3 regions of the Paenisporosarcina sp. FSL H8-0542 genome follow, and region 2 is predicted to be linked to each of the others. Evidence: riboswitches for the same ligand, from Rfam matches in the RefSeq annotation. Region 2 holds a riboswitch; each other region holds the start of a gene.

Region 1 (10,576 bases), 650 kb from region 2:
GGCAAAACAATTGAAGGTGTAATGATTGGCAAAAGGCTAATGGAAGACGAGGTTTGGTATTCAGTCGCTAGTTCCGATTATTTACAGCGCGGTTCTGGCTACCCATCACTTGCCCATAACCGAAATGATCAGTATAGCCCGGATGAAATCAAAGATGTTATACGTCAGTATGCAAATCAACCCGACTTTGTAGAGCGTGCAATGATGAATCGATGGAAACAAGTGGCGAGTGTGAGTGTGTGAATTTAGTAAACCCTTAAGCTCCACGGAGGGCTAAATAAAAAAGCACGAGTTTTCGAAGATCCCTTTAAATTAGAAGAGATTCTGCGAAAGCCGTGCTTTTTCTTATTCATGCGGAACGTGCGGCAAGAGCGAATGTACGATAAACAACCGTCCCGTTTAACAGAGTCATTTATTCAAATCAGAGGTTAAAACAACCCGACAGCATTTCCTTCTGCATCAATATCCATTTTTAACGCTGCTGGTTGTTTTGGCAATCCGGGCATCGTCATGATATCACCCGTCAGGCAGACTAGGAACCCTGCACCCAGTTTTGGGATGATATCGCGAATGGTAATAACGAAGCCTTCAGGGCGACCAAGAAGGGACGGTTGATCCGAAAGGGAATATTGTGTTTTGGCCATGCAAATAGGCAAAGCATCCCAGCCGTATTTCTTCAATTCGGCCAGCTTTTTCTTCGCGCTGTCCGTTAACTGTACGCCAGCTCCACCGTATACTTGTTGAACAATCACACGTAGTTTTTCTTCGACGGAGTCCATTTCGTCATACAGTAACTTGAAGTCAGTAGGTATGTCCAGTTCTTGTTTGACGAGCTTCGCCAATTCAAGCCCACCTTTGCCACCTTGCTCCCACACATTTGTCAGGGCAATATTCACGCCTTGTATTTGAGCCCACTCCATAATTTCTTGCATTTCCTCTTGTGAATCGGTAATAAAACGGTTCAAAGCAATCACCGGCTCAATGCCAAACTGACGGACGGTATCCACATGCTTCGCCAAATTGGTCATGCCTCGTTTAACTGCATCAGCATTTGGCTGTGTCAGCTCGCTTTTCAAGACGCCACCATGCATTTTCAATGCACGAACCGTTGCGACTATGACAACGGCATCAGGATGGAAGTTACCTTTTCTTGATTTTATGTGCATGAATTTCTCCGCACCTAGGTCTGCTCCGAATCCTGCTTCTGTTACGACGATATCAGCAAGTCTTCTTGCTGTGTTGGTTGCCATCAAGGAGTTGCAGCCATGTGCAATATTGGCAAAAGGACCACCGTGAATAATGGCGGGTGTTCCTTCTATGGTTTGGACCAAGTTCGGCTTGAAGGCATCTTTTAAAAGCATCGTCAAGGAGCCTTCTACGCCTAACTGACGAACCGTTACGGGTTCTTTATCGTATGTATACGCAATGACCATTTGCGCAAGCTTCTCCTTCAAATCTTCCAAAGAAGTGGCAAGGCAAAGAACGGCCATGATTTCAGAAGCTACAGTGATATCGAAACCATCTTGTCTAGGGATTCCTTGCATAGGACCGCCCAATCCAATGGTAATTTGTCTTAATGCACGGTCATTCATATCGAGCACTCGTTTCCATGCAATTCTTCGTGGGTCGAGATTCAATTCATTTCCTTGATGTAAATGATTATCAATAAATGCGGATAATGCGTTATTGGCAGTCGTGATGGCATGGATATCTCCCGTAAAATGTAGGTTGATATCTTCCATTGGCAATACTTGCGCAAATCCACCACCAGTGGCACCACCTTTTACACCCATTACAGGACCTAAAGACGGTTCACGCAATGCAACAATGACCGATTCATTCAACTGGTTGAACGCGTCAGCCAATCCTACTGTCACGGTTGATTTTCCTTCTCCTGCGGGCGTCGGACTGATGGCGGTAACTAAGACAACTTTTCCATTTTTCGTTGCAGGTGGCAGGGAAGAAACGTCAATTTTGGCTTTGAAATTGCCGTAAAGTTCAAGTGCTTTTCTAGGAATCCCTGCTTTGTCTGCGATTTCCTGGATTGGTAACATGGTTGCATTCGTTGCGATGGATAAGTCTGTAAATGTCATGAATTTCCCAACCTTCCTTGTTCCTTTTATTGATCCTGATGAGTAAACTTTTTCTCAGTTACCTTTGCTTACGATTTAACAACAAAATCTCGTTGCTGTGCATTTAATTGGCGAAGCTTTTGAATATCTAATCGAAATAACAGTGAAATGGTTAAAGCGACTAAAAAAAGAAGCGAGAATACGATTAGCGTACCTTTGTAACTGCCGGTTGTTTCACGAATCCATGATACAACTATCGGGCTTACCAATCCTGCTGCAGCCCAAGCTGTTAATATATAGCCTTGAATTGCACCAAGCTGTTTTGTACCAAAAAGGTCCCCTATAGCGGATAATGCAATCAACCAACGATTTTTAGTTTTCATGATCTGCTTCAATTGTAATAATATTTGTGTGAATGGGAATTCGCAAATTGATTCCCTTAAATCTATATTTGACAATAGTAACTTACAAAATTCATGGATTCAAGTGGATATTAAGTTAAAAATCGAACGATTTTAATAATAAAATTAAAAAACATTCGTCTTTTTGCGATTACATCCGAGTGAAAATAAAATGGTTGTGATCCTTGGGAAAAAATCTCCCCTAGTACTTGAAGGGTGTGATAAAAGTGAATTGCGGGTATACCTATATCTAAACAAACATATTGAGGGGGTGTACCTATGTTTGAACCAAAGAACAAAGATAAACAAGATGAAAGAATCATGACACATAAGGAAACTGAGAAAAAGAATGTAAAGCTTTCCTCAAATGATGTATCGGAAGAAAAAAATGAAAATACAGAGACTGTGGTCACACAACCACGTATCAGTACTGAAGGTCTCTAAAACAAAAGGCGGGCTCTGATGGGGTTCGCTTTTTTGTTGGCATTTCTGTTGTCACCCGAATGAGATTTCACTCGAAACTTTTATGTCTCTTGGTGTATAATGCAACAGTAAGCAAGTGCATAAGCGGTCATTTTAGTAATAGTATGATATAGATACATATACGTGAAAGAGAGTGAAACGATATGGGACGTAAGTGGAATAATATTAAAGAAAAGAAAGCTTCAAAGGATTCAAATACAAGTCGGATTTATGCAAAGTTTGGTCGCGAAATTTATGTGGCAGCTAAACAAGGTGAGCCGGATCCAGAATCAAACCGTGCACTTAAAGTTGTACTTGAGCGTGCGAAAACGTACAGTGTGCCAAAAACTATTATTGATCGTGCGATTGAAAAGGCAAAAGGCGGTTCGGAAGAAAACTACGATGAACTTCGTTATGAAGGTTTTGGTCCAAGTGGATCGATGGTTATCGTTGAAACACTGACGAACAACGTAAACCGTACAGCTTCGGATGTACGCGCGGCATTTGGTAAAAATGGCGGGAACATGGGTGTAAGTGGATCGGTTGCCTACATGTTTGACGCAACGGCTGTCATTGGTATTGAAGGCAAATCAGCAGACGAAGTATTTGAACTTTTAGTAGAAGCGGACGTTGATGTACGTGACGTATTAGAAGAAGAGGAATCAGTGATTGTATATGCTGAGCCTGATCAGTTCCATGCTGTGCAAGAAGCATTCAAAAACGTAGGAATTACTGAATTTACAGTTGCTGAACTGACGATGCTAGCACAAAATGACATCACGCTTGAACAAGATGCACAAGCGCAATTCGAGAAAATGATTGATGCGATTGAAGACCTAGAAGACGTTCAACAAGTCTACCATAACGTGGATTTAGGTGAATAAATAATAGAAAGCCGCACCGAGTCCAGGGGAACCTGGCAGTAGGTGCGGCTTTTATTGTGATTTCAAATTAAAATTGGAAAAGGGACATACCCGATTGGGCATGTCCCTTATATAGATAAGATAACATAAAGTCTGAATGATAATTTTTCATCCCGAATATTCGGGGAATAATTTCCTAAGAAAGTGTTCCTTGCTTTCCGTGCCGCGGTCATTTGTCCACTGGGTGTCTTCCTTAAGCAACGTAAACCCTACCTTCTTTTACGTCCTTGCGACCCTATAGTCGCGCCAGTGTGAATAAGTTTAATCAAAAACATCGAGTAGATGCCAGAATTTCAAAACTTAATTGTTACCTTACATGTTAACTTGACTATTATTACACACACAATGGTCTTTGTCAAAGAATATCCTATAAATTGTAAAAGGAATCATCATTTCAGTAAACAAAAAAGCTCATTTACTCCGCTAAATCCCTAGGTCCTTCATCATCCCCTTCATATCATATAAGAATCTTTGAAGGAAAGGGGGACTTTATCATGGATTATTACGGCGGCGGTTACGGTCAATGTGGTGGCTATGGACCATGTGGTGGTCAATACGACCACTGCTCTCGTAGAGGCGGGAGTACTTTTGCAATAATTGTAGTTCTTTTCATTTTACTAATTATCATCGGTGCATCTTTCCACCATAGAAAATGCTAGTAAAATAGGAAATTCTCTCGCAAGTAAGATGGTTATATACACTCGAATTTCCCCTGAAAAATACCGACTGATTTAAGGAGTGCCTAAACAGCACTCTTTTTTAATGAAACTCGAATATTGCTCCACCTTCGCTACTTCTGGGGAAACAGAATGTGGTCTAGGTAGACAGTTTGTGTGTCCAGGTAGACAGAGTCGCATTCCAGGTTGTATAAAATACATTTCCCATTCATAGTGGCGAAGGGTTTGGGGTATTTTCAAATAGCATACCTCCAGGTAGATAGTTTGTGTGTCCAGGTAGACAGAATCGCATTCCAGGTTGCACAAAAATATAAATTCCTTTTGCAAAGTTTCAGGATATGTTGTTTTGATTAAATGATCTACGGGAACAGTTACATAAAAAAAGGAGGTTTTCGCATGCCTTGGAACAACAATGATTATCCGGATTCATTGAAAAACCTGGACACGTCTGTCCGCAAGAAAGCTATCGAAGTTGCCAACGCACTTCTTCAGGATGGAATGGAAGAAGGATGTATGACTATGATTGAAGCTTATTTACATAAAAACGCCCACTTCATTTCATAGATGAAGTGGGCGTTTTGGGTATTAAATGTTGTTGTTTGCTTTTTTAACTCGACTGTAAAACAGAATCCCGCTGGCTAATAGGATTACACCAAATGTAAAAGTCTTGAGGTCGGCTGTACCTGCATAAATAACCCAAATGGAGTAAAGGGTAGCAAGAACTCCTATAATCCCATCCGTAATTCTACCTCTTCCATTTTTATATGTTTCACCAGTAAAGACCAGCTTCAACTGGAAAGCAGAAGAAATGAAATAAGGAACTAAATATGACAGCGTTGCGACGATAATGATGAAATCAAAGGCGGCTGCTATCGTATTTGATACCGTGGAGAATATGAACACCTGTGCAACTAAATTAGTGATGACTAAAGAAAAGACAGGTATCCCATTCTTATTTACTTTTGCGAATGAAGGGAGAAATAAACCTTGTTTAGCTGCCTGGTAAGGAATTTCAGCACTCAGCATAACCCAACCAATTGTGGAACCAAATAAACTGACCAGACCGATGGCGGCAAGAATTTTTCCACCGACTGGTCCCAACACAGTTGAAATGGCATCGATAAGTGGTTTATCAGAAGCGATTAGTGCTTCATGGCTTAACATTCCTAAAACTAGCGTGCTGATCCCTACATAAATGGTAAGAGCAATAAGTAGTCCAATCGTCGTTGCACGCTTAACATCGATTGGTTTTTTAGCACGAGATGCAAATACTACGGCAGATTCAACACCAACGAATGCCCAAAGAGTTGCTACTGCTGCACCATTAACTTGCCCCAAAAGACCAATAGATTGTCCAAGCTCATCATATCTCGGCGCTACAAAAGGAAGAATGTTCGCTTTTTGAAATGCAAATAGACCAATTACAATAAATAATATGAATCCAATTACTTTCGTGGCAGTGGCAACAAAATTTATCTTCCCGGCATTTTCTAGACCGTTTAGGATGATATAATGCACACCCCATAACAATAATGTACAAACTGTAAAGGTAAGTGCATTCCCCATTTTTAAAGTGAAGTTACCAATGGTAAACAGTTCAGCCTGATTAACTAAAATAGGGAAGAACGTGGACAAATAACCTGCAAAAGTGGTGATGATGGCAACATTACCAGCAACATTACCAATCCAATATCCCCAAGAAGACATAAATCCTGACAACGTGGAAGCGTTACTGCCCGGCTTAAACAATTCCTTTGCATAAATCTGTGGACCACCAGTTAAATTTGGTTTTCTCAATGCAAGATTGCCAAACACGAGTGCAATCATCAACACTCCAAATCCCGTAATCAACCAAGCGGATAATACACCGGCAGGGCTTGCAACTTCACTCAATGTGCGGGGGAGCATAAAAATGCCGGATCCCACCATATTTCCAACTACTAACGCAGTTAAAATCCATAAACCTAGTTTTTTGTTCGTGTTCATAAGCATATGCTCCTTTCGTTCATCTTCTATCTACCCCCAAAATATGATTTGTAAAAAAAAATACATAAAACGCATTCAGAAACGGTGTGCAAAAACCGAATCAGACAAAAAGATAGTTTTCATGGTCAATTACTTTGACAGTTCTGCACATATTCAGTGCCAGTCCCAGCAACAGTAATCAGAGCGATCAGTGCTTCTGCGAAAAATCCTTTCGCTTGAAATCAGCAAGTTCAGTTCTCTGACTTTCTTTCAAGTAACTATTATTTATCGCGATCTCTACCTCATCTTAAGCTGATGAGGGCTATATTTATTCACTGTACTAATATAGATACGTTTAAATGATTAGTCAATTGAAATGATTTACTATAGTAGTGTACGAAAGTTCAGCTTATTGCAAGTTTTTTAGATTTTCCAATTGACCTTGACGCAACGTCAAGGTGTACGATGAAATCAAGAGGAGGTGACGAGATGGAATACACAGTTCAAAAATTAGGGAAAATGTCGGGAATCAGTTCACGCACATTGCGATACTATGACGAGATGAATCTTCTCAAGCCGGCGAGAATCAATTCATCAGGATATCGGATATATGGTCAAGCGGAAGTCAATAAGTTACAGCAAATCTTGTTTTATAGAGAACTAGGTTTGAGTCTCGAACACATCAAACAAATCGTGAACAATCCTTCATTTGATGGTGTGAAAGCCTTGAATGATCATCGTTCACAACTCCTCGACAAACGAAAGCAACTAGATCTACTGATTGCCAACGTGGAAAAAACGATTTCTTCAACAGAAGGGAGAAGTACCATGACGAACGATGAGAAATTTGAAGGCTTCAAACAAAAAATGGTAGATGATAATGAACAACAATACGGCAAAGAAATTCGTGCGAAATATGGAGATGACACGGTCAATCAATCAAATAGCAAATTAAAAAACATGACGCAGGCACAACATGATGAAGTAACAAAGCTTGCCAATGAAATTGCCATGACTTTAGCGGAAGCTTTCAAGACGGGAGATCCCGCAAGTGAGAAAGCCCAAAAAGCCGCTGAACTGCATAAACAATGGCTTATGTACTATTGGCCAAAGTATAGCAAGGAAGCACATGCAGGACTTGGGCAGATGTATGTGGATGATGAACGCTTTACTGCCTACTATGATAAAGAACAGTCAGGAACGGCTGCATTCTTCAGAGATGCCATTCAAATTTATACCGGTATGAAGTCATAACAAAAGAGCAGATTGAGTCAATTCGACTTCAATCTGCTCTTTCTTTCGTTGAAATAATCAATCAATCAATTGAATATTGTTATCTTTATACCAAACGTGCATTTGAGCGAGATGGGCAAGAAGCTGTGGCCCAGACATCAATTGACCAAACCATGGAACTTTGAATGCAGTTCCTTTCGACTCAACCAATTCATTCAACCGGTCACGGTCAAATAGTTCATGCAGAATCGAATTTTTGTCAATCAGAATGTCTTTCAGCCAGCCTTGGACACGGTCGGTGTAATACGGATTATGGGTTTTAGGATAAGGGCTTTTTTTGCGGTAAAGGACTTCGTCTGGTAACATGCCCTCTAATGCTTTTCGCAAGATACCTTTTTCCCGATTTCCCGCCATTTTTATTTCCCAAGGAATATTCCAGGCATATTCGACAAGCCGGTGATCGGCAAATGGTACCCGCACTTCCAAGCTAGCTCCCATACTCATTCGGTCTTTACGATCAAGAAGTGTTGTCATGAACCAAACCATGTTCAGATAAAACATTTCTCGCCGTTTTGCTTCAAGACTTGATTCGCCATCGAGACGAGGAGTTTCGGCAACACTCTGTTCATAGGCCTGACGTGCGTAATCTTCGAGTTTGAGTTTTTTGCGCCAATCATCTTTTAATAAGGAGACTCGCTCGGTTGTGGAGCGCATCCACGGAAAACCAGTGCCATTTAAATCATTTGCATTGTGAAACCATGGATAACCACCAAAAATTTCATCCGCGCACTCCCCGGACAAGCCAACTGTGAAATCCTCTTTTATTTCTCTGCAAAACCACAACAAGGAAGAGTCAACATCCGCCATACCAGGTAAATCACGGACATGCACAGCTTCAGTCAGATAATCTATTAGTTGATCTTGCGTAATGATGGAAGAGTGATGCACGGTTCCGAATGTATTGACGACTTTATCAATCCAAGGTCCGTCGGCATTCGGCTGAAATTCATTCGCTTTAAAAAACTTGGCATTGTCTTCATAGTCAATGGAATAAGTATGAAGAGGTCCTTTTGCTTCTAATTTGTAACGATTGGCTGCTATGGCCGTAATGGCACTGGAATCAACCCCACCTGATAAAAAGGAACAGAGTGGAACGTCTGATACAAGTTGACGTTCGACGGCATCCGTTACGAGGAAACGAACTTTTTCTGCCGTTTCATCCACTGAATCTGTGTGATGTTCACTTTTGACGTTCCAGTAGCGCCAAATTCGAAGACCTTGGCGTGAAACGGTTAATGCGTGAGCAGGTCGCAATTCCTTCACTCCATGGAATACCCCGGAACCGGGTTTTCGGGATGGCCCCACAGCCAGAACTTCTGCTAATCCTTCTCGAGACAGTTGCGTTTTCATATCTGGATGGGCAAGAAGAGCTTTAATTTCTGAAGCGAAAAGCAAGCCCCCGCCATGTTCCGTATAAAACAGCGGTTTTACGCCTAAACGATCGCGAGCAATAAACACTTTTTGATCCTTTTCATCCCAAATGGCAAAGGCAAATATGCCATTGAAATATTCCACACACTTTTCTTGCCATTCAATGTAGGAAGTCAGTAGTACTTCTGTATCGGAGTGTCCAGAGAAGGTATAGCCTTTTCGCAGTAATTCCTTCCGAAGATCTTCCGTGTTATATAATTCTCCGTTATAGCAAAGTGTATAGCGGGTATCATGCTGTACTTTCGTCATTGGCTGCCTGCCACCTATAGGATCAACAACTGTCAATCGTCGGTGCCCAAATACTGCATGTGATTCTAACCATACATTTTCATCATCGGGTCCGCGTTTGGCCAATGTTTTTGTCATGTTTTCAACTACAGATGCTTGTGTTCGCAAGTCGCGTTCAAAGTGAACCCATCCTGTAATTCCACACATTGATTCTCATCCCTTCTAACTCTAAAACTCTTCTATTTGCATCTTTCTAGCCTATGCAAAAAAATCATTAATGCTCATACGATAGGAAATTATCGACTGATTGGCGAATTACTTATTTAAGTGAAAGAGAAAGGAGAATACAGATGAAGACATTTTTTCAGTACAACTGGATTGTAAGAGAAGAATGGTACAAATGGTGTGAAGACGTACCTCAGGAGGAATTATTAAAAGGCCGGACAGGTGGAGTGGGGGGGATTTTGCACACATTATTCCATATTATCGATGTGGAGTGGAGCTGGATTCGTGTCTTGCAAGGTAAGCCTGATTTCCAGGAGAGTTTTGACGAGTATCAAAGTCTGGAGCGGGTGAAGGAATTGGATGCACTCTTTCAAAAAGACGTAAGAGAGTTTGTCCATGCATGGGATAACCATATGGAAATGAACGAATTACAAGAAACCAGACAGGATGGAAGCATCGAAATTCTCACATGGGGAGAAGTGATGCGTCACACCATTGCGCACGAAATCCACCATATAGGCCAGTTATCCGTTTGGTCTCGTGAGTTAGGGAAAAAACCGGTATCTGCAAATTTGATTAGAAAAGGACTCGCAACTTTAAAACCTTGAGTAGCTCATTTTACTCAGGGTTAGTTTCATGGAAGAGGAAATATTCACCTGTTCTTGGATTGAAAGTGTAGTATAAGATCTTTTCATCTTTAATAGCCGCGATAAAATAAAGTTCATTGTTGCCGTGTGTAGGAACTTTTTTTGTGTGTTTCCATCCAAAATCATCTGCATTGAATTCCTCATCATTGTCTTTGTTCGGAAGCTCTACTTTTTCTTTTTGTTCAATTAACAATTGAGCATCATGAAATGAATATTGAGGATGTATGATGAAGTAGTAAATCGGTAAACCAA
Region 2 (10,576 bases):
TTATTAACTACAATTGAATGAAAAAATTAGTAAAGGTATTGTTTTCGTCGGTGTGCGGTCGCTCAGTCATTTCTATGCGAGGCATCCTTATAGCTGTATGTTTTATTAAATCCAATCTCACATTTCGATTATTTGAAGCTTTATCAAAAAATAGAATTTGCGAGAAACCTTTGTTCCTGCATCGTTAAGTTATTTTATTGGAACAACGTACTCTTAAGTTGCTTTTGTATGTTAGAATCTTTAGTGAATATTGGAAATCAGTTTGGAGCTTATTGTAATGATTTCCCGAAACAGTCTTCGGACAAGTTTATCTATACAACGATGGTCATTAATGTGATTATTTGTTTCAGTGATATCTATTTACCAAGTTCGAGAGTGGGTGTTCACGCACTCGCAGAAGAAATGAAATTCTTAGTAAACTACTGGGAAGCCCTGATCCTGTGTGAGCAGAGGCTTCTTTTTCGGTTTTTTCTTTAGATGGAATGAAACGGTAAGTGAATTGCAGATTCTATAAATTGAGAGTTGGTGCGGTTATATGAGATTTATAAAGTGGATTGTCTTATTTCTTTTTGTCCTGCTATTGCCGCTTGCCATATGGCTATGGGAAGAACGGCATGCACAAAATTTGGATATTGTTATTCTGGATAAGACCGTTCCGAACGGGGATTTGCGTGAACATAAAGGTCTGACATGGTTGCTTAACCATACCCATATTAATAAAACGAATGGAGATTCCTATAGTGAAAAGGAAGACTATGCTGGAGTGACCTTTGATGGCAAAAGTGAAAGTGTACGTGGATTGCCTGAGGATTTAAGTTCTGCTGATATGATTTACGTCGCAGACACTTATGGAATCTATGAATCAGAGCAAGAGAAACTGAGTGATAAAATCGAGGGAGGCTTAAGCTCTGGTGAGTGGACGTCAATTCATCAGGCTGTTGATCAAAACGATGTGCCATTGATCATGGAGTTTAATTCAATCTCATCACCGACGGAACCTTTAGTGCGGAAGGAAGTATCTAAATATTTAGGGTTTGAGCAAAAAGGGTGGACTGGCCGCTACTTTAAAGAATTGTCCAATGACAACGGGGAAATACCACAATGGCTAGTTGACTCCTATGAAGCGGCTGGCAATCAAAAGTGGTCATTTGCAGGAGAAGGCCTTGTGTTCATTGAAGAGAATACAGAAATGGTCCGTGTATTGTCACTTGAAAATGGCGATGTCGATGAAGCATCCATTAACTTGACGTTTACACAAAATGGCGAGAAGAAATTTAATTTGGACGGAGAATCTCCATACAGGTATTGGTTTGATATAACCGAAGCTGTGGATGAAAATAATGTATTGGCTTATTTCGAACTCCCTGTAAATAAACAGGGACAAGCATTGCTTGACGAATGGGGAATTCCATCCCGTTTTCCGGCAGTAATTGAAAAGAAACAGGATGCGACAAGTTCGTACTATTTTGCAGGTGATTTCGTAGACACGAATGATATTCCTTCAATCTATCAATATAGTGGAATAACAAAAGTAAAAGAATGGTTTACCTTCGATTTTGTTTACCCTGAACAAAGCTTCTTTTGGAAAACATACGTCCCAATGATGAAAGTGCTTTTGGAAGATGTGAAAGACGTTGGTAGCAAAGACAAACAGTTGATACATAAACCTTCTGTTCTTCAAAATGAACTTGGTCTGAATTACTCAGCCAAAGTAAATGGCGATCGTTTTGACGTATATACAAATGGGGAATGGAAGACATTAACGGTTAAAGGCGTCAATATCGGAATGGGGAAACCGGGAACTTTCCCTGGGGAAGCAGCTATTACAAAAGGTGAGTATGCAAGATGGTTTAAACAAATTGGAGAAATGAATGCCAATACCATACGAATTTACACGCTTCATCCCCCTGCTTTTTATGAAGCATTGAAGGAATACAATGAATCTCATGAAAAGCCGCTCTATGTATTTCATGGGGTATGGATTGATGAAGCACCTTTGGAAGAAACACTCGATGCATTTACACCGGAAATCACGGATCGTTTCCAAAAAGAATTCCAGAAAATTACTGATGTGATTCATGGAAATGCCAAAGTTGCAAAAGAACCTGGCCATGCTTATGGGACTTATAAAGCCGATATTTCGCCGTATGTGATTGGGTGGATGATTGGGATTGAATGGTACCCATTCATGGTGGATAATATGGCAACGAAATACAAGGGAATGGACCAATATAATGGGGAATATATTCAAACAACCAATGCCGTTGGATTTGAATTGTGGATAGCCCAGCAAATGGATCAATTGACTGTGTATGAAGCGGAAACGTATAAATGGACGAGACCGATGAGCTTTACTAACTGGGTCTCGACCGACAATATAGAACAACCAGCTGAACCTTTGGAACAGGAGGATTTGGCAAGTGTCGATCCAAACCATATGCATTATAAAGAAAATCTTTCAATGCCAGGAATGTTTGCTTCCTATCACGTCTATCCATACTATCCAGATTTTTTGAATTTGGAGGAACGGTACACTGAGTATATTGACCACCGGGGAGAGAAAAATAACTATGCGGGTTATTTACATGATTTAAAAGCGTCCCATAAAATGCCTGTACTTATTGCAGAATTTGGACTTCCTGCATCACGTGGACTTACACATGTGAATCCATTTGGATGGAACCAAGGCTTTCATACCGAGCAAGAGCAAGGTAACTACCTTTCTAGTCTTTATGAGGATATTATTCAAGAAGGCATGATGGGTGGTCTTGTGTTTACTTGGCAAGATGAATGGTTTAAGAGAACGTGGAATACCATGGATTTAGACAACGCAGATCGCCGCCCATTTTGGTCAAATGCACAAACGAATGAACAGAATTTTGGTCTCCTGAATTTTGATCGTATGCTCATAAAAACAGATGGCGATATAGAGGATTGGGCAGATGCAGACCCGATGTACCAGTCTGGAAAAGGGCCGATTACTGCACTTTATGCCACTAGTGATGAACGTTTTCTATATGTGAGGATTGACGGCAAACCTGGGACGGATTGGCTGAAAAACACCAAACCGCAATTGCTGTTTGACGTTAGTCCTGGCAGTGGAAATGATCGTGTAGATGAATTGGGAGATGTAACTTTTAATCAGCCATTTGCTGATTTCTGGTTATCTATCCAGTCCACAGAAGAGGCAAGAATGAAAGTAGATGCTTACTACGACGTTTTCTACTATCAATACGGAATTGAACTAAATATGATGGATTCAGCAACAACAAAACCTACTAAAAACAGTGGTTTGTTCAATGAAATCCGCTTGCCGCTTAATAAAGGCATTACAAGACCGGATACAGGAGAGTCGTTCCCGTTTTCTTCATATGAGACTGGGAAAATGCGTTTTGGAAATTCCAATCCTGATTCACCGGATTATGACTCCTTAGCAGATTATTATGTCGATCCATCAACAGGTGTGATGGAAATTCGCATACCGTGGCTATTGTTGAATATTAAAGATCCTAGTTCCAAAGAAGTTTTTGGTGATGTATACGTCGATGGCATGGATGCCAAGCAGCAAATCGATGATATTGGAATCGCCCTTGGAGTGACGGACAATCAGGGTCAAGTAATCCAGACTTTCCCTTCAAGCACCTCAACTAGCATTAGTGTCGATGAAGTGTCTCGCTATCGGTGGGAAGCATGGGAGCTACCTTATTCAAGCGAGCGTTTGAAACAATCATATCTAATCCTACAAGAAACATTCAGCAAAACACCATAAAGAAAAGAGGTTGTGCAGCGTATGCACAACCTCTTTTTAATCTGTAGATATACCTTTTCGCTGCATTTGTCCCCATTCTGCTTTTTTGGTGAAAAAGACAATTAAACCTTCAATACGCCAAATAACCATAATTGGACGGTACCAGAAACTCTCGGTTAGTGACCAAAAGAACAGCTTCACCAAATGAGAGACTTTCGGATATTTATGCATAGTCATCTCTTCCATTAGGACAGCAAGCGATGAAATAAAGGAGCCGTACATGACCGTTACCAGGAATAGGGTGAAGACTACTGCAGGGTCGAGGAAGTCAAATAACAACCCAAAAATAATCAGTAAATATCCTATGAATTCGAACGCTGCTCCAAGCAATTCCACAAATAAGAAATAAGGAAATGTGACAAAGCCAATGGTACCAAACCTTGGATTAAAGAACATTTTTCGATGTTTATAAAGCGTTTCAGCTAAACCTGTTTGCCATCGAACACGCTGCGACCGTAAATCATTGAAAGACTCAGGGGCTTCTGTCCAGCAGACAGGATCCGGTATATATTCAATCCGGTCTGCCAGTTTTTCCTCACGAATCATTCGCTGGAGCCTGACGATCAATTCCATATCTTCTCCAACAGTACCTTCTTGGTAGCCGCCAATATGTATCACCTTGTCCTTACGAAAAACTCCGAATGCCCCCGAGATAATCAATAGCTGATTGAATCTGCTGAATCCCAAACGCCCAATCAAAAACGCACGGAAATATTCTACAATTTGCATGATGACCAAAGGTTTACTGGAGAGCTCAATCACTTCTATTTTGCTTCTGGCTATCGTTGTGCCATTTGCAACACGGATGGATCCACCAACAGCAATAATTTTCCCATCTGCCGCAAGAACAGGTTTCATTGCTTTTAATAACGCATCCTGTTCCAATATGGAATCCCCGTCAATCGCACAAAAGAACGGGTAATTGGCTAAATTGATCCCACTGTTTAATGCATCTGCTTTACCGCCGTTTTCTTTGGAGATTACGACTAAATTAGGGAATATGGGAGATTTATACACTTTACGGATAGGATTAGTATCGATATGTTTTCGAATTGCATGATCCACCACTACCAATCCGTACTCAACTATCAATTTGGAAAGAGTTTGATCCTTGGAGCCATCATCCACCACAATGATTTCATATTGTGGGTATTGCAAAGTCAATAATGATCGGACGGTACTGATGACCCCAATCTCTTCATTATAAGCAGGAACAATTATGGAAACGGGTATCGTACTTTCACTAATAGCCAAATCTTCCAGAGTCTCTTTTTTATCCAGTCTGCCTTCCCTTAACACTTTCCGTAAAGACAGTAGAAATAAGATAACATAGCTTAATGCCGTAAAAGACATATAAATGATAATCATTAGCGCAAAAAATTGAAACAACCTAATCCAAATATCAGACATAAGACGGAACCTCTCTATCTAGCTTTAAACACTGAGATGCCATATCTCTGGCATACGGATCAGGGTGGCTTTGTGAAAGTTCAAGCAGCTTGCTCTCACCAAACGTTTGCAATATAGCATCTGCTGTTGAATAGCGAACCCACCAAACAGGATCTCCAAGAAACTCACTAAGTTCACTTTCAAATTGTGGTAGGGTCAATGCGCCTACAATTTTTGCTGCAAACATCCGCTCTTCCCAAATTTCGGACTTAAAAAATGGTTCCAGAAACTTGGTGTCTGATAAGTAGCTCATCCTGAAAATTGCTTTCAATGCTTGAATGCGCATTTCCGGAAGTTCATGAAACAATTTTTCCTCAACGAGTTGCAAATATTCCAGTTTCTTCGAAAGCCCAAAATACATTAACAAAGAACTGACAGCTTTTGAACTACCATGAAGCGAAACATACTCAACTGCCTGTGGGATTGCATCGTCAGGAAAGCGAGTAAACGCTGATAGAAAAACTGTTTCAGTCGCTGATTGATCTTTTTCTAAATACGCTAAAATGGACAGATCGCCTATGGCTGCCAAGGTACGTATCAATTGCTGCTTTTCTTCGTCATGAATTTTGATTTCTTCCAGTCTTCGTTTAAGAATGGGCTGTAAAGATTCCATTCGAAAATTTTCTATATAATATAGTGCATTTACACGAGCCGGCCAAGCCCCAGTATTCAGTACTCTTTTATAGTATGAACTTAAATAGTATGTAGCGCTCTCGCGGATCTTGTGCTGCAATCCTTCATCTGTTGTAATCGCCATACTATCACTGAACAATTTCTCTGCAACACGATACTCTTCAGGTGGAAGAGGGATATATACATCTTGATCATTATATAAATACTGAATAAACAAAGGCATGCTTTCTTTGTAAATATGGTCTTCATGCATCTCTCGCTTGCTTTTTTTCATTTTCTTGATTACTAAAAATAACAGCAGTAGCAGCTGTGAAAGAGCCAAAACAAAAAATAGAATGATAAAAAAAGTAAGTAGGATATTCATAGGAATAACCTATTGACAAGACGCTGGATACGGGCCAATACCTCTTGTGGATGAAAAGGTTTCAGCATGTAGTCATCTGCGCCCGAATTGAGGGCGTGCAAAATATCTTGGTTATTTTTTCTGTCAGTCAACATAGCAATTAGCACACGTTCGGATTGCACTTTTTTCTTCACAATGTGCAGGACTTCTAACCCGTCCATTTTGGGCATTACACCATCTAGCAGGACAACGTGATAATCCTGTGGTGTATACCAATTTGATTCCGTAAACTCAAAGCCGTCATTGTAGCAGTGGACACTAATCTCAAAAGTATCCGATTGCCATGCAGAGAACTGCCTTTCAAGTAATGCTCGAACCATCGCATCATCATCAACAATATGTATCATTAAGCGGCTAGCGAGGGAACTGGCAAACGAATTTTCATCATACACATGGATGGAATTTCTGCCTGCTTTTTTGGCTTGTTGTAAAGCACGGTCAGCCTGCTTCAGCAAAGTTCCGTCGATATGAGTGGAAGGAAACCATTCCGATATCCCAGCTGAAAAGGTGATATTCCAAAGTTCTCGCATCTGTTCAGCGATATCTTCTACGATATTTGCAGCAACAAGAGCTGGTTTATGGCGAATCAATAAGACAAATTCATCACTACCAAAACGGAATACGTCTGTCTTTGAACGTAGGGTCTGTTGGGCAATCTGGACAAAAAATTGTAGCACTTCATTTCCTTTTTGCTGGCCATAAATATTATTGAAATCTTTAAATAAGTCGAAGTCAATGAGAGCAATTGAAAAAGATTCATTGGATATTTTGTAGCGATTATAAAGAGAAGACTTGGTTATATAAAATTGTTTCCTGTTGTATGCACCAGTTAATTCGTCAACGAGTAATTTATTCGTAATCGACTTTCTAAAAGCCACGCGGTTTAATACAAAGGGAATGAAAATATCCAAATCAATCGGTTTTCTGATAAAATCTATTGCCCCTAGTTCATATGCGCGTATTCGATTTTCTTTTAATTGATTGGAAGAGATAATCGCGGTTGGTATAGATCGATCTCGTGAAATATCTTTGATTTCCAGCAATACATCAAATCCACTTTTATCGGGCAGGTTTGCTTCAATAAGCACGAAATCTGGATTGACGGTATGGAAATATTCAATTCCTTTTGAAGCGGTCGTTGCAATTAAAACAGAAATAGAATGTCGGTCAAAGGAATCTTTCATGTCCATGACAAAATCAATATTTGGGTCAATAAGTAAAATTAACACCTCATCCCGAGGTTGAGATTTAGATTCATTAAATGGAATGTGTTGATCCATATTGTGCACCTCCAAACTTTGAATGTTAATTATAACAAAATAGAGTAAATAGAAATACATGTTAGTATGGCTCAGGAAATCTATTAAATCGTTAAGTAGCAGTCTGTGCTGTCTTTGGTGATAACGATAGCATAATGGAAATATATATATCATTTATCTTTTGATAGAAGAAATGGTAACAACATATGCTAATAGGTTAAGTACTAGATTTTTAGATTGGTTGACAGATAATTTATGTTGTTGTAGACTGTTGATGTTGTTGAAAGACTGATTAATACAATTGAATACAACCTCACTTATATGGTGAGGTAGAGGCGCGATATTTAACAGTCCTTAGAGGAGTTTGAGAAAGCTTTGATTTTAGGGAGAAGGAAATGTCGCCGAAGTGAGTAATATTTCTCGGTATTACTTGCTGGGTCTGTAGTTAAGAACTGCAGGACTGTCTCAATAAACATCCCGGTTTATTGAGTGTGCTATCTCATTTGGGAAAAGTAGAGGATTTAGGGCAACTATACATATTGCGACCTGAGTTCATCTCAGGTCTTTTTTTTGTGGAGTTGGCCTTTTTAGTCTATAAAGACGATTTAAAACATATATCAAACAAAAGGGGAGAACTAGTCATGAGAAAAAAATCAGCCATATTTTTAACGATATTCCTTTCTACCATTTTGCTTTTAACAGCTTGTGGGACAAGCAGTTCAGAGAAAACAGGTTCATCAGAAAAGAAAGATCCATTCATAGTAGGTATGGAAGCAGGATATGCGCCATTCAACTGGACTCAAATGGATGATGCAAATGGCGGAGTGAGAATTGACGGAAATGCTGAATACGCAGGAGGCTATGACGTTGAAATTGCAAAACGAATCGCTGACAAGCTAGGTAAAGAATTGGTCATTGTCAAAACGGAATGGGACGGTCTTGTTCCAGCATTGGTTTCTGGTAAGATCGATGCCATCATTGCTGGCATGTCACCAACAGCTGAACGCAAAGAGTCAATCGATTTTTCGGACAACTACTATACTTCAGAATTGGTCATGGTTGTTAAAAAGGGCGGGAAATATGAGGGCGCCGCTTCGATCCATGATTTCAAAGGAGCAAAAGTAACGGCACAATTAAATACATTCCATTACTCCGTGATTGATCAAATCAAAGGTGTGAAAAAGCAGACTGCTATGGATAACTTCCCGGCGATGCGTGTAGCACTTGAATCAGGAATGATTGATGGATATGTATCGGAACGCCCAGAAGGAATCAGTGCTTCCGCAGCTAACGACAACTTCGCTATGGTTGAATTTACAGATGGTTTCGAGACTTCTGTAGAAGACACGACAACTGCAGTCGGATTGCAAAAAGGCAGTGACTTGACAGAAAAAATTAATGAAGCACTTGCAGAGATTTCAGATGAAGAACGCCAGGAAATCATGGATAACGCAATTAAAAATCAACCGGCAGCACAATAAGTAACAACGTGATACCGGCTGCAATAGCAGCCGGTTTTACGTTTTCCAAGGAGGACAAAAATGAGTACTGAGTGGATTATGACGATTTTATCTAATAACTGGCCGATGTTCATTCGTGGAGCAGGTATGACACTCTTGATTTCCATTATCGGGACAATTCTTGGGGCAATCATTGGATTGCTGATTGGTGTCATCAAAACGATTCCAATGCCTGAACGAGGGGCTAAAAAATGGCTATTAAAAATTATTAATACAATTTTATCTGTGTATGTTGAGTTTTTCCGCGGCACGCCAATGATCGTGCAAGCCATGGTTATCTTTTATGGATCGGCCCTGGCATTTGGCATCAGCATGGACGTATTGTCTGCGGCCATCTTCATCGTATCGATCAATACAGGAGCGTACATGGCAGAGATCGTCCGTGGGGGAATAGTGTCCGTTGATAAAGGCCAATTCGAAGCATCTCAGGCAATCGGCATGAATCATTTCCAGACGATGATCCATGTCGTCCTGCCGCAAGTCATTCGCAACATTTTGCCGGCAACAGGCAATCAATTTGTCATCAATATTAAAGATACGGCTGTACTTAACGTCATTGGCGTTACCGAGTTGTTTTTCCAAACGAAATCAGTGGCCGGAAATAACTTCAGGTATTTTGAATCGTTCTTTGTTGCCTGTGTCCTGTATTTCATCATGACATTCACCGTCACATTAATCCTTCGATATGTGGAACGGAAACTGGATGGACCTAAAAATTACAGCATGATCGGAATGCCGGAAAATGTACTTGGTACAACAAAAAACGGTAACCGATAAGAAAGGAGAAGTTCACATGGAAGCAGTTATTGATATACAGCATCTAAGCAAATCTTTTGGATCCCATGAAGTATTGCGCGACATTGACTTCTCGGTAAATAAAGGGGAAGTGGTCTGTGTCATTGGTTCTTCGGGATCAGGAAAGTCCACTCTTCTGCGCTGCATTAATCTATTGGAAAAACCGAGCGGCGGACAAATCATTTATAATAATGAAAACATTTTGGGTAACAAGCATGATATCCATGCTTACCGAACAAAACTCGGAATGGTCTTCCAGCAATTCAACTTATTCAACAATCATAATGTCCTCAACAATTGCGTCATTGGACAAGTAAAAGTTTTGAAGCGCTCAAAGGAAGAAGCGGAGAAAATTGCGATAAAATATCTGAAAGTTGTTGGAATGGACCGATATATCAACGCGAAACCAAGCCACTTGTCAGGTGGACAAAAACAGCGTGTAGCAATTGCACGTGCACTGTCAATGGAACCAGACGTCATGCTGTTTGATGAACCAACATCAGCACTAGATCCTGAGATGGTAGGAGAAGTTCTTAAAGTCATGAAAGAACTTGCTGAAACAGGTCTTACCATGCTAATCGTCACGCATGAGATGGAATTTGCAAAGGAAGTTTCAGACCGTGTCGTATTTATGGACAAAGGTGTTATTTGTGAAGTGGGAAGTCCAGAGCAAATTTTCAATAATCCAACGCAAGAACGTACAAAAGAA
Region 3 (10,576 bases), 1.6 Mb from region 2:
AAAACAGCAGTCGGAAAAATTCTTCGACGGAATTTAGTTGAAGAAGAAAAAGATAAATATAGAGAAGCTAGTGCAACGTCGTAACATTTCTTGACAACGTTAGTACTTCAGTTTAAGATGAAATTGTGAATGAACACTCATTCATAATTTCATCTTTTTTGGTGGTGGTATCTATGAAACGAGACAAACCGAAATTCAAACAAATAATTGACGCAGCCGTAGTAGTGATTGCAGAAAATGGGTATCACCAAGCACAAGTTTCTAAAATCGCGAAACAAGCAGGCGTCGCTGATGGAACCATATATTTGTACTTTAAAAACAAGGAAGACATCTTAATTTCCGTCTTCCACGAAAAAATGGGCTTATTTGTAGAAAACCTGAAAAAAATTATAACTGATGGAACGACATCATCCGAAAAATTATTAAAAATGGTAGAAAATCATTTTCGCGTATTAGCAACAGATCATCATTTAGCCATCGTGACTCAATTGGAACTTAGACAGTCCAATAAAGATATTCGCTTGAAAATCAATGAAGTGTTAAAAGAGTACTTAATGTTGCTCGATGATATTTTAATTGAAGGATTGGAAAATGGTGAATTTCATGAAGAATTAGATATTCGTCTTGCGCGACACATGGTCTTTGGTACAATTGATGAGACGATTACTACTTGGGTGATGAATGAACAGAAGTACGATTTGATGAAATTGGCACCGAAAGTTCATCATTTATTAATGAGTGGTATGAAATCATAAGTGAAGGGATGGACGTGTATGGAGTTTTTGAGTTGGACTGTAGAAAATTACGTTGCGAAAGTAACGATTAATCGACCGCCGGCAAATGCATTATCACGAGCACTTATTCTCGAGGTAAACGAATTACTGAATGCTGTTGAACATGATGACAGCGTTCGTGTCATCGTCTTACACGGAGAAGGACGTTTCTTCTCAGCGGGCGCGGACATTAAAGAGTTTACTTCAATCAAAACAGGGGAAGAGTTTTCAGAATTGGCTGCAAGTGGACAAGAAATCTTTGAACGCGTTGAAAGATTCTCAAAACCGGTGATTGCTTCCATTCATGGAGCTGCACTTGGTGGAGGACTGGAACTCGCAATGAGTTGTCACATTCGCATCGTATCTGAAAATGCTAAACTTGGATTGCCAGAATTACAACTTGGTCTGATTCCAGGTTTTGCGGGCACTCAGCGCCTACCACGTTTAGTTGGGATGCCGAAAGCAGCAGAAATGTTGTTTACGAGCGAACCAATCAGCGGTTTGGAAGCGGTTCAATGGGGCTTGGCGAACCGTGCCTATGCGGAAGAAGAGTTGCTGGCCAATACAATGGAAATTGCAACTAAAATTGCTAAGAAGAGTCCGGTTGCATTAAAAGCTGCAATTGACATGTTACAATTCGCTAAAACGTATGCCTATGATGAAGGTGTGAAAGCTGAAGCACACTCTTTTGGAACCGTTTTCATTTCAGAAGATGCACAAGAAGGCATTTCAGCATTTATCGAAAAGCGCGAACCATCGTTCAAAGGAAAATAATGAAAAGTATTGGGAGGTCTGCATCATGAATATTTATGTGTTGGTAAAACGTACATTTGATACAGAAGAAAAGATTGTCGTTTCTGGTGGCAAAATTCAGGAAGACGGCGCTGAATTCATCATTAACCCTTACGATGAATATGCAATTGAAGAAGCGATTCAAGTCCGCGACGCACACGGTGGCGAAGTGACTGTATTGACAATTGGTGGGGAAGAAGCTGAAAAGCAACTTCGTACAGCTCTTGCAATGGGGGCTGATAAAGCAGTTCTGATTAACACTGAAGATGATTTGGACGAAATGGACCAATTTACAGCTGCTCAAATATTGGCAGATTACTTGAAAGATAAAAACCCAGATTTAATATTAGCTGGTAACGTTGCCATCGATGGTGGATCTGGACAAGTTGGACCACGTGTTGCCGACTTGTTGGACATCAACTATGTAACAACTATTACTAAATTAGAAATTAACGGAACACAAGTTAGTATCGTTCGTGATGTGGAAGGCGATTCTGAAGTACTTGAAACGTCATTACCTTTACTTGTTACCGCTCAACAAGGTTTGAACGAACCTCGTTATCCTTCTTTACCGGGTATTATGAAAGCGAAAAAGAAACCACTTGAAGAAGTGGAATTGGATGATTTGGACATAGATGAAGATGATGTAGAAGCAAAAACGGAGACAATAGAAATTTATTTGCCTCCTAAAAAAGAAGCAGGTCGCGTACTTCAAGGCGATCTTTCAAACCAAGTACAAGAATTGGTGCAATTACTTCGTACAGAAGCAAAAGTCATTTAATCGAATCTGAAGATTTGTAATTGGAGGGAATCACATCATGACAAAAAAAGTAATCGTACTGGGTGAAGCACGTGAAGGTGCTTTACGTAATGTATCTTTTGAAACTATCGCTGCAGCTAAGAAAATTTCAGGCGGTGGAGAAGTTGTAGCAGTTCTTCTTGGAGACTCTGTACAATCATTAGCAACTGAAATGATTCATTATGGAGCTGACCGTGCTGTCACTGTTGAGCATCCACATTTGAAATCTTATACATCTGATGGCTTCAGTCAGGCATTCATGGCAGTTGTTGAAAGTGAAAGCCCAGATGCAGTTGTTTTCGGACATACAGCATTAGGCAAAGATTTGTCACCAAAAGTGGCAAGTAAACTAAAATCAGGTCTTATTTCTGATGTTACTGATATCGAAGGAGAAGGCGCTGACGCTGTATTTATCCGTCCGATTTTCTCAGGTAAAGCATTCGAAAAAGTGAAAATCAAAGATGGTATTGATTTCATTACAATCCGTCCTAACAATATTGAACCTTTAGCTCACGATGCTAGTCGTTCAGGCGATGTTTCATCTTTATCTGTGGATATCACGAACCTTCGCACTGTCATCAAAGAAGTTGTTCGTAAATCAACTGAAGGCGTAGATTTATCAGAAGCGAAAGTTATCGTTGCTGGTGGTCGTGGCGTGAAGAGTGAAGATGGATTTGAGCCGTTAAAAGAGTTAGCAAATCTTTTAGGTGGTGCTGTTGGTGCATCTCGTGGTGCATGTGACGCTGACTACTGTGACTACTCTCTTCAAATTGGTCAAACAGGTAAAGTGGTAACACCTGACCTTTATATTGCAGCAGGTATTTCTGGAGCAATCCAACATTTAGCTGGTATGTCAAACTCGAAAATCATTGTTGCAATCAATAAAGATCCTGAAGCAAACATTTTCAAAGTAGCTGACTATGGTATTGTTGGTGACTTGTTCGAGGTCATTCCAATGTTGACTGAAGAATTCAAGAAAATGAAAGCTAACTAATATTAATTACGACTCCGCGAAGCGAAAGCTTGCGGAGTTTTGTTTTAGCAATAAAAAAGAATACTAGAAGACGAGAGAGTGCATAGGGACTGGCATTTAGAGAGCGAGAAGCGGTTCCCTTTCCGCGAACGAACTTGCAAGTATCATCTCTCGTTCAAATTAGGACGGAATTGGTTAGTTGCTCCAAAATCTTGAAAGTAGCTCTCATTTTCAAAAAGTTTCTCCAAAGAATGAGCAGTAATTATTATGTTCATTTTTAGCTATTAAAAGGTTGAGCAAAAAAGTAGAAGCACTATTTACCACATGCTATACTACGTTTAGAGTTTGTATTTAGAGGAGGATGTTTTAATATGGCAATTGTACACGGAACAGATCAAAGCTTTTCAAGTGAAATTTCAGACGGCTTAGTTTTAGTCGATTTTTGGGCACCTTGGTGTGGACCATGTAAAATGATCGCTCCAGTTCTTGAAGAATTAGATGCTGAGATGAGTGGCAAAGTAAAAATCGTAAAAGTTGATGTAGATGAAAACCAAGAAACAGCTAGCAACTTCGGGATTATGTCAATTCCGACATTGGTACTTTTCAAAGACGGGCAACCTGTCGATAAAGTAGTTGGATTCAACCCGAAAGAAGCTTTGGTTGAATTAGTAAACAAACACGCATAATCTTTTCAATTGACGTTCTAGTCTTATATTGTAAAAGAAATATTATTAAAACCGGGTACCCATGGGCACCCGGTTTTTTTAAACAGGTGATGAAAATGATGAATGATTTAATTCAACAGAAATGTGCGATTTTACCTGATCAACCAGGTGTTTACTTAATGAAAGATCGCCAAAGCACTATTATTTATGTGGGCAAAGCCAAAGTGTTGAAAAATCGTGTGCGTTCTTATTTTACGGGGAGTCATGATGGAAAAACACAGAGACTCGTCCAGGAAATTGAAGATTTTGAGTACATCGTAACATCTTCAGATATTGAAGCTCTCATTCTGGAATTGAATTTAATCAAGAAGCATGATCCGAAATATAACATCATGCTCAAAGATGATAAAACGTATCCTTATATAAAAATAACAGGTGAAAATCATCCGAAATTAATTACAACCAGAATCGTTAAAAAGGATAAAGGGAAATATTTTGGTCCTTATCCAAACGCATATGCGGCGAGTGAAACGAAAAAATTACTGGATCGTTTATACCCGTTACGCAAATGTCCGACATTACCAGATCGGGTTTGTTTGTATTATCATTTGGGCCAGTGTTTAGCTCCTTGCGTTAAAACAATCGAGCAAGACGCATACAGAAAAATTATTGATGAAATCACACGGTTCTTAAACGGTGGCTATCAGCAAGTCAAACAAGAATTGACGGAAAAAATGTCATCGGCAGCAGAGAACTTAGAGTTTGAAAGAGCAAAAGAATACCGTGATCAAATCACACATATTGAAACGGTCATGGAAAAACAAAAAATGACGACCAATGATTTTACCGACCGTGATATTTTTGGTTATGCCATCGATAAGGGCTGGATGTGTGTGCAAGTATTCTTTGTACGCCAAGGGAAGTTAATCGAGCGAGATGTTTCATTATTCCCGTTATATCAAGATCCAGAAGATGAATTCCTGACGTTCCTCGGTCAGTTTTATGATAAACCGAATCATATCAAGCCAAAAGAAGTATATTTGCCAAGTGCGGTGGATTTGCAACTGGCAAGCCAGCTTCTTGAAGTAAAAGTGGCTTCTCCGAGTCGTGGGCAGAAAAAACAAATGATTGATCTGGCGACGAAGAATGCAGAAATCGCTATCCGTGAAAAATTCCAGCTCCTAGACCGACAGGAACAACGAACGATTGGTGCAGTGGAAGAACTGGGGATTGCAATGGATATTGCGCCTCCTCTTCGAATTGAGGCATTCGATAATTCACATATTTATGGAGCAGATGCCGTCTCAGCAATGGTATCGTTTATTGATGGAAGACCGAATAAAAAGGACTATCGAAAATACAAAACGAAAACAGCTGCCCGTCATGATGATTACGGAGCCATGCGTGAAGTCATTCGTAGACGTTATACTCGTGTGCTGAAGGATGAATTGCCTCTCCCCGATTTAATTGTCATTGATGGTGGGAAAGGGCAAATGGAAATCGCCCGTGAAGTGATTGAAGATGAACTCGGTTTGTCTATTCCGATTGCAGGATTAGCCAAGGATGCGAAGCACCAGACATCTTCGTTGTTATATGGGGAACCCCCACAGATCATTCCCTTGAAACGAACAAGTGAGGGGTTTTATTTGCTACAACGGATTCAGGACGAAGTGCATCGATTTGCGATTACATTCCATCGGCAACAGCGTGGGAAACAGACGATTGCTTCCGCTTTGGATGGGTTTGAAGGAATCGGTCCTAAACGCAAAAAAATGTTGTTGAAGCACTTTGGCTCTGTAAAACGAATCAAAGAAGCATCAGTGGAAGAGCTGAAACAATCAGGTTTGCCATTGCAAATCGCGGAATCCATGTCTGAATATTTTCAAAATGAGTCATTGTCAAAAGAGTGAGTATATGATATTCTTGACTCACTGAAATTGAATCACTGATGTATGTTCAATAAGGAGCATCCGCTTCCTTTTGAACAAACATCGAATAAGTGGTGATAGAGGCGCGGAAATCAACAGTAGCTTTCTCGAGGATGAACAGATCCGTTGAAGGAAAGTGAAAGGGAAATTCGCCGAAGTTCGACATCCTGTATCAGATGTCGTGCTGGTTTTGCATTGAATAAATGCAGGATTGTCAGAATCTAATCGATTCTGGAGGGCTATCTCACATGGACGCTTCTTTTGAACGTGCATGCATGGAGACAGCTTTTCACGGATTACCCGTAGATAAGGCTGTCTTTTTTAGCTTCTTTGGAAATAAGGGAGAGTTTACATTGAGTCGCATTGTCATGAAATTTGGTGGTACGTCCGTAGGCAACACTGAACGGATCCGTAATGTCGCAAAACGCATAATCGGTGAAACAGCAAAAGGCCATGAAATCGTAGTAGTCGTATCAGCGATGGGGAAAACGACAGATGAATTAATGAGTCTAGCTGGGGATTTATCTGCAGAACCTTCAAAACGTGAAATGGACATGTTGCTGTCAACAGGGGAACAAGTAACAATTGCTTTGTTGACAATGGCACTTCAACATATGGGGCAAGATGCGGTTTCGTTTACGGGATGGCAGGCAGGAATCGGAACGGAATCCGTTCATCGCAATGCTCGAATCGAACATATAGATACTGTTCGTATGGAGCAGGCTTTGACGGATGGAAAAGTGGTTGTTGTAGCCGGATTCCAAGGGATGGATACGTATGGAGAAATTACGACACTCGGACGTGGTGGGTCGGATACGACGGCGGTTGCAATTGCAGCATCGCTAGGAGCGGACCAGTGTGATATTTACACGGATGTCGATGGCATCTATACGTCAGACCCTCGATATGTGGATGGGGCAAGAAAATTGCAGGAGCTATCCTATGACGAAATGCTGGAACTTGCTAACTTAGGAGCTGGGGTTTTGCATCCTAGGGCAGTGGAATTCGCTAAAAATTATTGCATGCCACTAAGTGTCCGTTCTAGCTTAAGTGAAGATACAGGAACCATATTATTGGAGGAACCTACTATGGAAAAAAACTTGATAGTGCGTGGTGTCGCATTCGAACCGGAAATTGTAAGGGTTACGGTAGGCTATGAAGTGCCTTTTAACGGCTCACTAGCCAAAATTTTCACTACTCTTGCAAAACATCATGTAAACGTTGATATCATTGTTCAAAGCATTATGGAAGGCGTGCAGCCAAGTGTTTCTTTCTCCATTAAGAAAGAAGATTATGCAGAAACTGTTCAAGTCTTGGAAAGTAAAAAAACGGAGTTGGGATACCAATCTACCAATTTTGAAGTTGGATTGGCCAAAGTGTCGATTGTTGGGTCAGGAATGGTTTCAAATCCAGGGGTTGCTGCACAAATGTTCGATCGCCTCCGCAAAGAAGGAATTCCCGTGAAAATGGTCAGTACTTCGGAAATTAAAGTTTCGGTTGTTGTACCTGAAAGTGCGATGCTACAAGCCACAAATGCATTGCATGATGAATTTGGATTAGCTGTTGTTCGAGTATAAAAACATTTCATGATATGATGAAAATAGTTTCATAATCATCATGAGAGGCAGTGAGATAAATGAACTGGCATATCGTGGAGGATTTAATTAAAAAAGCACAACGTGATGGACAGTTTGACAATTTGCCGGGAGCTGGGAAACCGTTACCGCCGGATGAATTTGCCCATTATCCAGAAGACATTCGTATGGTAATGCGCATTTTAAAAAACTCAGGGCATGATGAAGAAGCTCAGTTCGTGAAAGAAGAAATGAGTGACTTAGAGCATCAAATGAAAAAAGCCACACAACGCGAAAAAACAGAACTTGAACAGCAATATAATCAAAGACTCACCCAATTGAACCGTATGTTATCTCAAAAAGGAATCAAAACAAATAGTAATGTTTTTAAACAATATCAGTCTCAATTGGATAACAGATTGAATTGGGATTGAAAAAAGCGGGCAGACACTCCATTTGGAAGTGACTGCCCGCTTTCTTTTCAGCTTCAACTCGATTTTTACTATCGAGTCAGTGAAGCTTTAAACTTTTTCTTTTAGATCCCATTTCACATGGAATTGAACGGAGTTTTTCTTCAGTTGTTTTTCTTCAAAGCATTCTGTCATAAAACCACCCAGTTTTTGTTGCTGCTGAGCCAGGAATCCTGCTTCCAGGCGGAAACATCGTTTCTCGAACTGCAGGGCATCGGGTTCTCCAGTCAATACATAAAATGCTTCATCTTTTGTACTTTGTTCAAGTGTTAGAATGCCCCAGCCCGCTTCTTGAAAAAAAGATGTCGTTTCTTCCATGGAAAACATCTGGAACTTGCGGGCTAAATCTTTTCCGGCCCAATATAAAATATCTTCTTCGTGTTTCCCTAAAATTGTCGAAAGTACATGATCTCGAATTAATTCGTAACCAAAAGTGGGTACCTTTTTTGTCTCTGTCATTGTCATCTGAATCCCGCTTTCTGGCTTAATTGCCTTCAAACTTTTTTAATATAAGAATTTTTCATGGACAAGGTAGTTAAAATAGTACAACACCGAGAATTTACCTGATTTAAATTGCCTTATGTAGTGGGCTTCCTTGCCTTGACGCTCCCTTATGATGGGAGTACAATAAACATGTCATAATATTGTACCATGATGAGATATGCAGTCAATGTTGCTTTCGTTCCATACGAAGGTCTGATCTTGTCTGCCTATTTTCAGTACTGAGGGGGGTAACAGTCTTGTCGAAAGATCGTGAATTTTATTTGCGCCGTTTACATTCTTTACTTGGAATCATTCCAGTAGGATTGTTCGTGACGCAGCATTTGGTTGTTAACCATTTTGCTACAAGAGGAGAAGAGGCTTTTAACAAAGCATCTCACTTCATGGAAAGTTTACCATTCGTATTGTTTTTAGAATGGTTTGTCATCTACATTCCATTGATGTTCCATGCGTTCTATGGTGTGTACATAGCCTTTACTGCGAAAAATAACACACAGCGTTATGGTACATTCCGTAACTGGATGTTTGTTTTGCAACGTATTACCGGGGTCATTCTAGTCGTGTTTATCGCATGGCATTTATTCGAGACACGATTCCAAAAAGCAATTGGTGCTGATGAAGTTAACTTTGACATGATGGCTGATATATTAGCAAATCCATTAATGTTTGTATTCTACGTGGTTGGTGTTGTATCTGCAACATTCCATTTAGCTAACGGTATTTGGTCATTCTTGGTAAGCTGGGGTATCACTCAATCACCTAGGTCACAACGAATTTCAACTTACGTGACGATCGGTATCTTCTTAGCATTGACAGTAATCGGCGTTCGTGCACTTCTTGCATTCGTGTAATAAGTTTCTGAAATTGCTTGATTACTATTAAAAAGAGGAGTGAGAAGAATCATGGCAAAAAGTAAATTGATTGTTGTCGGCGGTGGTCTAGCTGGTTTAATGGCAACAATGAAAGCAGCAGAAGAAGGAACAACAGTAGAATTATTCTCATTAGTTCCTGTTAAACGCTCACACTCAGTGTGTGCTCAGGGCGGAATTAACGGAGCATTAAATACAAAAGGTGAAGGCGATTCAACTGACAATCACTTTGATGATACAGTATACGGCGGGGATTTCCTTGCGAATCAACCACCAGTAAAAGCATTGGCAGAAGCAGCACCTGGAATCATTCGATTATTCGATCGTATGGGTGTTATGTTTAACCGTACACCTGAAGGGTTATTAGATTTCCGTCGTTTCGGGGGAACAATGTTCCATCGTACAGCTTTCGCAGGCGCTACAACTGGTCAACAATTGCTTTATGCACTTGATGAACAAGTACGTCGCTACGAAGTTGACGGTCTTGTAACGAAATACGAAAACTGGGAATTCCTAGGTGCAATCTTAGATGACGACGGCGTTTGTCGCGGAATCATGGCTCAAAACTTGAAAACTATGGAAATCCGTCCTTTCCGTGGTGACGCTGTCATCATGGCAACAGGTGGTCCTGGTATTATTTTTGGAAAATCAACAAACTCTATAATCAATACAGGCTCTGCAGCTTCAATTGTTTATCAACAAGGTGCAACCTACGCAAATGGCGAATTCATTCAAATTCACCCTACAGCGATTCCAGGAGATGACAAACTTCGTTTAATGTCCGAATCAGCGCGTGGTGAAGGTGGACGTATTTGGACATATAAAGACGGTAAACCTTGGTACTTCCTTGAAGAAAAATATCCTAGTTACGGGAACTTGGTACCTCGTGATATCGCAACTCGCGAAATTTTTGATGTGTGTGTTAACCAAAAACTTGGGGTTAACGGCGAAAACATGGTATTCTTGGATCTTTCACACAAAGACCCGAAAGAATTGGATATCAAGCTTGGCGGAATCATTGAAATTTATGAGAAATTCACAGGTGAAGATCCCCGTAAACTTCCAATGAAAATCTTCCCAGCAGTCCATTATTCAATGGGCGGACTATGGGTTGACTACGATCAAATGACAACTATTCCTGGTTTATTTGCTGCAGGTGAGTGTGATTACTCTCAACATGGCGCAAACCGACTTGGAGCAAACTCATTACTTTCTGCAATTTATGGCGGAAT

What was found. Region 2 has a riboswitch for lysine ahead of MHH33_RS16800 (transporter substrate-binding domain-containing protein). Riboswitches for the same ligand answer to the same signal wherever they lie in the genome.
Region 1: linked by a shared signal. The riboswitch ahead of MHH33_RS02010 (amino acid permease) and the one ahead of MHH33_RS16800 (transporter substrate-binding domain-containing protein) in region 2 are both predicted to bind lysine.
Region 3: linked by a shared signal. The riboswitch ahead of MHH33_RS06865 (aspartate kinase) and the one ahead of MHH33_RS16800 (transporter substrate-binding domain-containing protein) in region 2 are both predicted to bind lysine.

The regions. Positions count from the first base shown of each region.
Region 1 is NZ_CP152050.1:377,132-387,707, forward strand. It holds gene MHH33_RS01975 (metallophosphoesterase) at 1-243, shown strand, start outside; gene MHH33_RS01980 (formate--tetrahydrofolate ligase) at 429-2,093, opposite strand; partial or broken gene MHH33_RS01985 (MFS transporter) at 2,162-2,428, opposite strand; gene MHH33_RS01990 (hypothetical protein) at 2,753-2,917, shown strand; gene MHH33_RS01995 (YebC/PmpR family DNA-binding transcriptional regulator) at 3,100-3,819, shown strand; gene MHH33_RS02000 (YjcZ family sporulation protein) at 4,353-4,517, shown strand; gene MHH33_RS02005 (hypothetical protein) at 4,932-5,099, shown strand; gene MHH33_RS02010 (amino acid permease) at 5,121-6,521, opposite strand; lysine riboswitch at 6,627-6,808, opposite strand; gene MHH33_RS02015 (MerR family transcriptional regulator) at 6,990-7,754, shown strand; gene asnB (asparagine synthase (glutamine-hydrolyzing)) at 7,812-9,659, opposite strand; gene MHH33_RS02025 (DinB family protein) at 9,803-10,285, shown strand; gene MHH33_RS02030 (hypothetical protein) at 10,296-10,576, opposite strand, start outside.
Region 2 is NZ_CP152050.1:3,355,145-3,365,720, reverse strand. It holds gene MHH33_RS16820 (hypothetical protein) at 536-3,769, shown strand; gene MHH33_RS16815 (glycosyltransferase) at 3,806-5,176, opposite strand; gene MHH33_RS16810 (HEAT repeat domain-containing protein) at 5,211-6,254, opposite strand; gene MHH33_RS16805 (response regulator) at 6,251-7,573, opposite strand; lysine riboswitch at 7,875-8,057, shown strand; gene MHH33_RS16800 (transporter substrate-binding domain-containing protein) at 8,194-9,033, shown strand; gene MHH33_RS16795 (amino acid ABC transporter permease) at 9,094-9,849, shown strand; gene MHH33_RS16790 (amino acid ABC transporter ATP-binding protein) at 9,866-10,576, shown strand, end outside.
Region 3 is NZ_CP152050.1:1,278,176-1,288,751, forward strand. It holds gene MHH33_RS06830 (long-chain-fatty-acid--CoA ligase) at 1-84, shown strand, start outside; gene MHH33_RS06835 (TetR/AcrR family transcriptional regulator) at 174-755, shown strand; gene MHH33_RS06840 (enoyl-CoA hydratase) at 774-1,547, shown strand; gene MHH33_RS06845 (electron transfer flavoprotein subunit beta/FixA family protein) at 1,573-2,346, shown strand; gene MHH33_RS06850 (electron transfer flavoprotein subunit alpha/FixB family protein) at 2,384-3,358, shown strand; gene trxA (thioredoxin) at 3,709-4,023, shown strand; gene uvrC (excinuclease ABC subunit UvrC) at 4,122-5,912, shown strand; lysine riboswitch at 6,001-6,180, shown strand; gene MHH33_RS06865 (aspartate kinase) at 6,284-7,507, shown strand; gene MHH33_RS06870 (DnaJ family domain-containing protein) at 7,567-7,938, shown strand; gene MHH33_RS06875 (YslB family protein) at 8,026-8,439, opposite strand; gene MHH33_RS06880 (succinate dehydrogenase cytochrome b558 subunit) at 8,715-9,326, shown strand; gene sdhA (succinate dehydrogenase flavoprotein subunit) at 9,378-10,576, shown strand, end outside.